2 regions of the Paenibacillus sp. FSL F4-0122 genome follow, and region 2 is predicted to be linked to the other one. Evidence: predicted binding sites of a transcription regulator. Region 2 holds the regulator's gene; the other holds the start of a gene.
The links. The regulator LexA, encoded in region 2, represses DNA repair genes until DNA is damaged. The targets are predictions, from matches to a motif close to CGAACATATGTTCG.
Positions count from the first base shown of each region.

Region 1: the regulator LexA is predicted to act here: its motif matches at 1,263-1,276, upstream of MHH49_RS17580 (ImmA/IrrE family metallo-endopeptidase).

Region 1 is NZ_JBBODI010000001.1:4,077,632-4,081,043, forward strand. Features, by position in the region: gene MHH49_RS17565 (hypothetical protein) at 1-94, opposite strand, end outside; gene MHH49_RS17570 (hypothetical protein) at 204-350, shown strand; gene MHH49_RS17575 (hypothetical protein) at 434-595, opposite strand; gene MHH49_RS17580 (ImmA/IrrE family metallo-endopeptidase) at 662-1,213, opposite strand; gene MHH49_RS17585 (YjfB family protein) at 1,377-1,553, opposite strand; gene MHH49_RS17590 (hypothetical protein) at 1,703-1,852, shown strand; gene MHH49_RS17595 (NucA/NucB deoxyribonuclease domain-containing protein) at 1,934-2,365, opposite strand; gene MHH49_RS17600 (cytidine deaminase) at 2,472-2,888, shown strand; gene MHH49_RS17605 (glycosyl hydrolase) at 3,063-3,412, shown strand, end outside.
Region 2 is NZ_JBBODI010000001.1:5,512,102-5,515,513, reverse strand. Features, by position in the region: gene MHH49_RS24060 (HAD family hydrolase) at 1-316, opposite strand, end outside; gene MHH49_RS24055 (hypothetical protein) at 351-872, opposite strand; gene MHH49_RS24050 (DUF896 domain-containing protein) at 928-1,131, opposite strand; gene MHH49_RS24045 (LysM peptidoglycan-binding domain-containing protein) at 1,241-1,654, opposite strand; gene lexA (transcriptional repressor LexA) at 1,906-2,532, shown strand; gene MHH49_RS24035 (L,D-transpeptidase) at 2,710-3,048, shown strand; gene MHH49_RS24030 (hypothetical protein) at 3,201-3,412, shown strand, end outside.

The sequences.
Region 1 (3,412 bases), 1.4 Mb from region 2:
TCATATGATTTCGGAAGGAGTGGAGGGCTAAGGATGTTATTCCACAGATTAAAAGGATTAGAACGATGAAGATTAGTTTTGTATTTTTCTTCATTAATTCCCTCCATATAGATAATTTGTATATAGTATAAGATAATATACAGAGACTATTATGTCATTCATAGATATCTTGTAAATGTACAAATAAGAAAGGAGGTAAGAATATGACGCAGGAAGAAGAGAAAATACTGGAGCTGGAGCAGCGAATTAAGGTGCTGGAAAACCAGGCAAGGCCGAGACTGCCGGGGATGAAAATTTTATGGTTTTTAATTTGGGGTTGTGTAATACAAAAAGGCAGCAAATACCGATAGTAATCCAGGCGTAGGCGAACGAAGAATTGCCGGGACATACTATATTTGCTGCCTTTTAACTTATGAAGAATAATGATTCTCTTTTAGTCTTCTTTGGGTTCTTGCAATAAAATGGAGAAGGTCCCTGTTTCGTGATCCACCTCAATCGTCTCAATGCCCACAAAATCCGGGATTTCGGGGTGTACTGCATCTACATTATAATCCGGATGAGTCAGTAATAATTCAATTACTTTAATGGCTTCCATGTCGTTCCCCCTCACGAGAAATTCCACCATAAATGAATATGCAGAGAACTATTGCAACTAAGCTTATTATCTCCGTGATCCGTTGCGAATATGTGTCAGTCGTTCTTCGTTTCTTCCCATCACGGCCAATAATTGCCCTTGGAACACACGTCTTTGGATCTGATCAATCCGCTGTAAGGCCAGCTCGGCAGGTACTTGGAATTCTGCTGCAAGATAGGAGATGGCATCTTCCCGTTGCTCAGGCAATGTCATGCGGGAGATCATGGTGTAAGGCATCGCCGCATACAAGATAAAACGCTCGGATTCGTCCTCCTGTGCCCGCGTGAAATGCTCTGGCATCAAGGTCTGATTATCGCTGCCATGGCGAAGTAGATGACACAGTTCATGAAGAAACTCTAGCCGTTGAAGATTGGCTGGAAGGCGGTTGTCGATAAACAGGCTGTACATCCCTGCAGACGCTTCAATGCTCTTGCTTCTCACATCTAAATAATGAACCCAGATATTAAGCCGCTCTGCAATATACGATATTGAAATTTGCGAAGGCTGATGAAGATTTAATCGCTTGTATAAATCCTCCGTCCATTTCTCAAGCACAGTCATTTGATAATATGATTTCATGTTCTCCAACTTATTCACCTCGTTTAAAATCACTAATAAATCACTAATGGGATCGTATGTTCGCATAAATGCGCAAAAGAAAAGCCCGAAGGGCTATGTAGAGTAAAAAAAGTCTAAGGATACATAGGAACGTTAGTTCTCATGTACCCTTAGCATAAAGCAATTACACACTAATATCAAGTGTTTTTCCCAAATTCGGAGCAACGCTTTTGCCCAGCATTTCCACCATAGTTTGGCTCTGGGTTTCAGCCTGATTCTTGGCAATATTCATGACCTGTATCCCAACATTTTGAGCTAAGGATGCTTGGCTCATTGCCATTGATAATGCAGCTATATCCATATTGCACCTCCTTTGTGTATATCCTGTTTATCGACTGTCCGCCTTCAATTCATTAGGTGTTTGGCATTTGTTTGCCAATTCGCCCAAACGGCTTATCTCCTTTTTACATATCTTGTGCTGTAGTCATTAATCATTAGGAGGAATTGAAAATGGGTATGGAACATGGTTGTGGTTGTAACGTAGGTCCGGTAGTAAGTCCAGCATCAGTAGGTCCGGTGTGTAGTCCTTGGACTTCTACAGGAGCAATCCTGGTACTTTTCATCTTGCTGGTTATCATCACTAAAGCTTGCTTATTCTAAGTTAGCTGATGTGAAGTGTAGCCCCGTCTGGCGAATGCCAGGTGGGGCTATTCTGTTGCCTGGGGATGGTCAGACAGATCGTTATTTAAACATAAATTCCACCCGGGTTCCGTCTGCATAATTCTCCAGCTGATTGCCAACCCAGCTTCCTGCCCCGCGGTTATCGCTTGGCGTTATGTATTCAATGTCGGCACCAACGCCGCCTTCCTCACACATAGCCATTGGCCATTCATCCCGGTCATATCCCTTTTTAGTAGGGATCCCTTTTAAGGACTCTTTGCGGTTCTCTTCAGCCTGCTCTCGGTTAATCGTACATGTGGCGGATTCACCTTTCGCAATGGCATCCTGAATATGCTTGGCGGTCTCAGGATAGCGGTCTGATGGGAAGGTTAGCTGAACAACACTCGAATTGGATGGAGACGAGGGGTCTGTAGGCTCTCCGTTTTGTTCAAACCAGTAACTAGCCAAAGCAAGTAATGCAACAATGATGAGACTGGAGATCCATTTTTTCACTTTCAATTCTGCTCCTCCTTTTTTGGCACTTAAAATAGTATATCTTATATCATAATTCAGTGCGATTTAATATAATTAGGTAAAATAAAGGAGGACGTAACTGGATATGGAGTACATAATTACCATTGAGGATCAGACGCTTATTACGGCTGCCGAAGATATAATTACCAGACGTTATGAATGGGGGCGTCATCATGTGGGTGCAGCGCTTCGTACTAAAACAGGAGAGATTTTTACAGCGGTACATGTGGAAGCCAGCATGGGGAGGATTACAGTCTGTGCAGAAGCGATGGTGATTGGCAAAGCGATATCCGAAGGTTATAAGGAATTTGATACGATTGTTGCGGTAAGGCATTCTGATCCAGACAGCGAGGAAAAAGAGATTAAAGTAGTCTCTCCCTGCGGCATGTGCCGAGAGTTAATTGCGGATTACGGAATAGACTGCAAGATAATTGTATCGGAGGATGACCGATTAGCTAAATATGAAATCACTGAGCTATTGCCTTTAAGGTACACGAGATAAGAAAAAAAGTAATGAGGAGCCGCTGAGCTCCTTTTTTTGTTGAGCCGTGAAATTATTCAGCAGTTCCTTATATCGTCCCAACTTATTTTACAACTTCATGTCCATTCGCTGAGTTCATGTCACTATTGTCCCCATACTATAACTTAAAAAGATTTAAAAGGATGGTGAGAATAGATGGAGCAGCGGATTATTCGTCAGATGGTTGATTCAGCATCAAGGTTCGTGGGCGATGTGCAGTGGCAGATGGCTTTTCGCAGATTACAAATGGCTCCGGCGGATTCGGGACTGTCGTCCTCGGCTCAGCTATTGCTGAATACCCTCTATTACTTGCAGGGAAAGGGTGTGATAAGCGGCCAACATGATTATTTGGAAAGTGCAGACGAGCTTATGGAGAAGCTTAAAAATACCAGTGGGCAATATGCTGCGCTTCATGGCTACGAGCTGGGCGCAATCAATAATCAGTCCCAGGCTCTAATTGACAATCAGCGGAATTGGGTCGTCAACAGTGCGATACGCTGGTCTAG
Region 2 (3,412 bases):
TTGCAAGTCCGCGACGCCAAGACTCTTTACGATAAACCGGTGCAAGCTGCTCCAATTGACGGAATTCTGGCTGTTCACCTGCCGTAAAGTTAGCCCAGAGTGCTTCATATGGATTAATTCCGATCATCTTTGTAAATGGGAACGTCTCATAAGATTCATACAAGCTACTTGCTTCCTTACGAACTGCAACTTCTAGTTCTTGTGGATCAATCGTATCCCCGGCGGCTTCACAAGCAGAACGAAATGCTTCTTCGACGCTCCGATCATCCCACAGCAATGTATCATCAAGGTCAAATAGTACAGCAGAAATTGGCATTACAGGTCTCCCTCTCCCTTTAACTGGTCTAGTTCTATTCGTGAACTACTTCAATGTTGTGAGCTTTAGCAAATGCTTCTAATCGTGTACTCATCGCATTAGTATCATAGCGATTCATAAGTCTTGTGAAAATCCATTTCGTACGTTTCCCTTTGTGCTTAATGACTACAGCTCCACGCGAAAGGGTGATTTTCTCAATATCTGCAGCTGGAAGCCCGCGTTCGCGATTGAATTTAATAGTAGACAGTCTTGCTTTTTCCACCTTCAAGTACGGACGACGGAAGAACAATAGCGCTGCCAGCAAATAGTACAGTACTACTCCCAACCAATTAGCCAGCATGCCGTTTCCTTTGGCCTGATCAATAGAACCAACTACCCAAAACATAGTGCCAAGTATCACTAACACTACCGGAAATGCAATGTTGCGACCTTTAAAGACTTCGGCATTCTGGGTAGGAGATTTAGAGGCATAAATCGTATCCTTGCCTTGTTTCTTTCTTTGCTTGTTGATTTGCTGTGTGTTGCGTTGAACCATTCTTTCCCAAGAACGGGCCATGTGCGTTCCCCCTAGTCATCCTGAAATATCTATGAAAAGGAACAGCGAGCTAATGTTAAAGCCCCTTGTTACCTTGTTCATGCTCATCGTTATCTACTACTTCAATAGTATTTAATTGTGCTCGGAAGTTATTGCGGATATTCCCCAGGTAAATTTCACGAAGCTTGGCGCGTTCCGCCACTTCCTCTTGATTAAGGCCTACGCTCTTCTGTTTGCGTGCCAATTCGTTAATTCGCGCGACCAACTCATCAATATTCAATACTTTCCCTCCCCCTATAAATTAATTCTAACTCTGCCATGAGAAAAAGAGCTTGTCAAGGTCTACTCCCTGCAAGCTCTACTGGTCATTCTATTATGTTCTCAGAAAATTAATAAATAGGTAAAGTAAGTATGTCTCCAGCGTTAATTTGACTACTCTTAATCCCACTTGAACGTTTAATTCCTTCTATATAAACAACTGTCTTCATATCAGCCGGTTTATTCTTAAGGGCAATACTCCATAGTGTATCTCCACGTTCAACCACAATCCGCTTCTCTTCCTTCATTATAGTCGTCGATCCTGCAAATACACTTCCCACTACTGTTAGGCCAGAAAATACTAGCACGATAATCAATATTAACTTAATAAAGAAGTCCTGACGGAACAACGAAATCATCCCTCCTAGCAAACGTTCCGTTATCTCTTTCACCTTAGCGGAATTACGGGCAACGTCATTATGTCCTAAAGATTCAACCACTGGGGCCTTATCGTAGATGCTGCGATATGTACTGTATTTTAGCATAATTATCATCCTCCAAACACTTGTTCTTACTTTCGAATTCATAATAACACGAACATGTGTTTTGTTCAATACTATTTCAGAACAATTGTTCTCTTTTTTTCGAGAGACTCAAGTGGTACATTTTATTATCATTTGTCTACCATTTTTTAACTCTAGCAGATTAATATTTATAATAGTTAGAACTTATGTTTGTGCGAACGGTAGTTCTATGTTATAATTTTCCCAAACATTACTATATGGGGTTGATTCCAATGTCAAAGATTTCAAGTCGCCAGCTGGCGATCCTGGAATTTATACGAAGCGAAGTCCGCAGCAAGGGTTATCCACCTTCCGTCCGGGAAATTGGAGAAGCTGTTGGCCTTGCTTCCAGCTCCACAGTTCACGGTCATTTGGACCGGCTTGAGAAGAAGGGACTTATTCGTCGAGATCCAACGAAGCCACGTGCAATAGAATTACTAGGCCAAGAGGATTCAGAGAATGTTCACCAATTCGCCCAGACCATCTCACGGATTCCTGTCGTAGGTAAAGTTACCGCCGGGGTACCTATCACTGCTACAGAGAATATCGAGGACTACTTCCCACTTCCTACTCACTATGTAGGTGACAACAAAGTATTTATGCTGTCAGTTATGGGTGATAGTATGGTGGATGCTGGCATTATGAATGGTGATTATGTAATTGTTCGCCAACAACAAACAGCGGACAACGGAGATATCGTTGTAGCCATGACTGAAGAAGATGAAGCAACCGTTAAGACCTTTTACAAGGAACGTGATCATATACGGCTTCAGCCGGAGAATCCAGCTTATGAGCCTCTTCGCCTTAATCGCGTAACTATTCTCGGAAGAGTCATCGGATTGTTTCGAGATATCCACTAAGTATGCACTCCTACCATAAAAGGCTGTTCCGCAAATGCGGAACAGCCTTTTTTCTGTGTATTTTGCTTTCTCAACCACTAACGAACATTTGTTCTCGTTCGCTAAAATGGGCATTTTCTATGAATAACCGTTTAGGCGTTCTGCTCATATCCTAATTAGAAAGGAGTGTTGTGCATAATGCCAAATTACCGAATTATTGTAGATCTGACCCAACGAATGTTATATCTTCTGGACAATGATATTGTGATTAGAGGTTTCCCTGTCGGCATTGGTAAGATGTTAACCCAATCCCCAGTGGGAGAATTCACGATTATTAACAAACAACCCAATCCAGGCGGTCCCTTTGGTGCCTTTTGGATGGGACTGTCTAAACCACACTACGGGATTCATGGAACGAATGATCCTTCCTCCATTGGGAAAGAGGTATCCCACGGCTGTATCCGGATGTACAACGAGGATGTGTTAACACTCGCAGCTATCGTCCCTATAGGAACACGAGTAACGATAAGGAATTGAATTCGCTGAGGACGTCACAGCCCCCAAATCACCATATACAGAATGGGGGTCATTACATAAGTAAGTATTTTTTCATTAGCATACTAGGAGTTTGGTGATTATATGTCGAATATTGTTAACAGGATTGCAAATTGAAAAGGATGTGTTTAGTTTTGAATAACTCAAAAATTAGAACCCTCGTCGATTTTAAAGTCGATGCACTGGGTAAGCTGTCCGGTTTACTTTTAAATGATGAACAAGCTAGTGGAAAAAAAGTGAATTTGCTCACCTCTTTTGGCAGCATTCAGGGAATCGTCTCTCCAGCCGTCTCCAACAAAGAGGATGTATTTGATTTAAAATCTTTGATGGATGATGTAATAGTAGA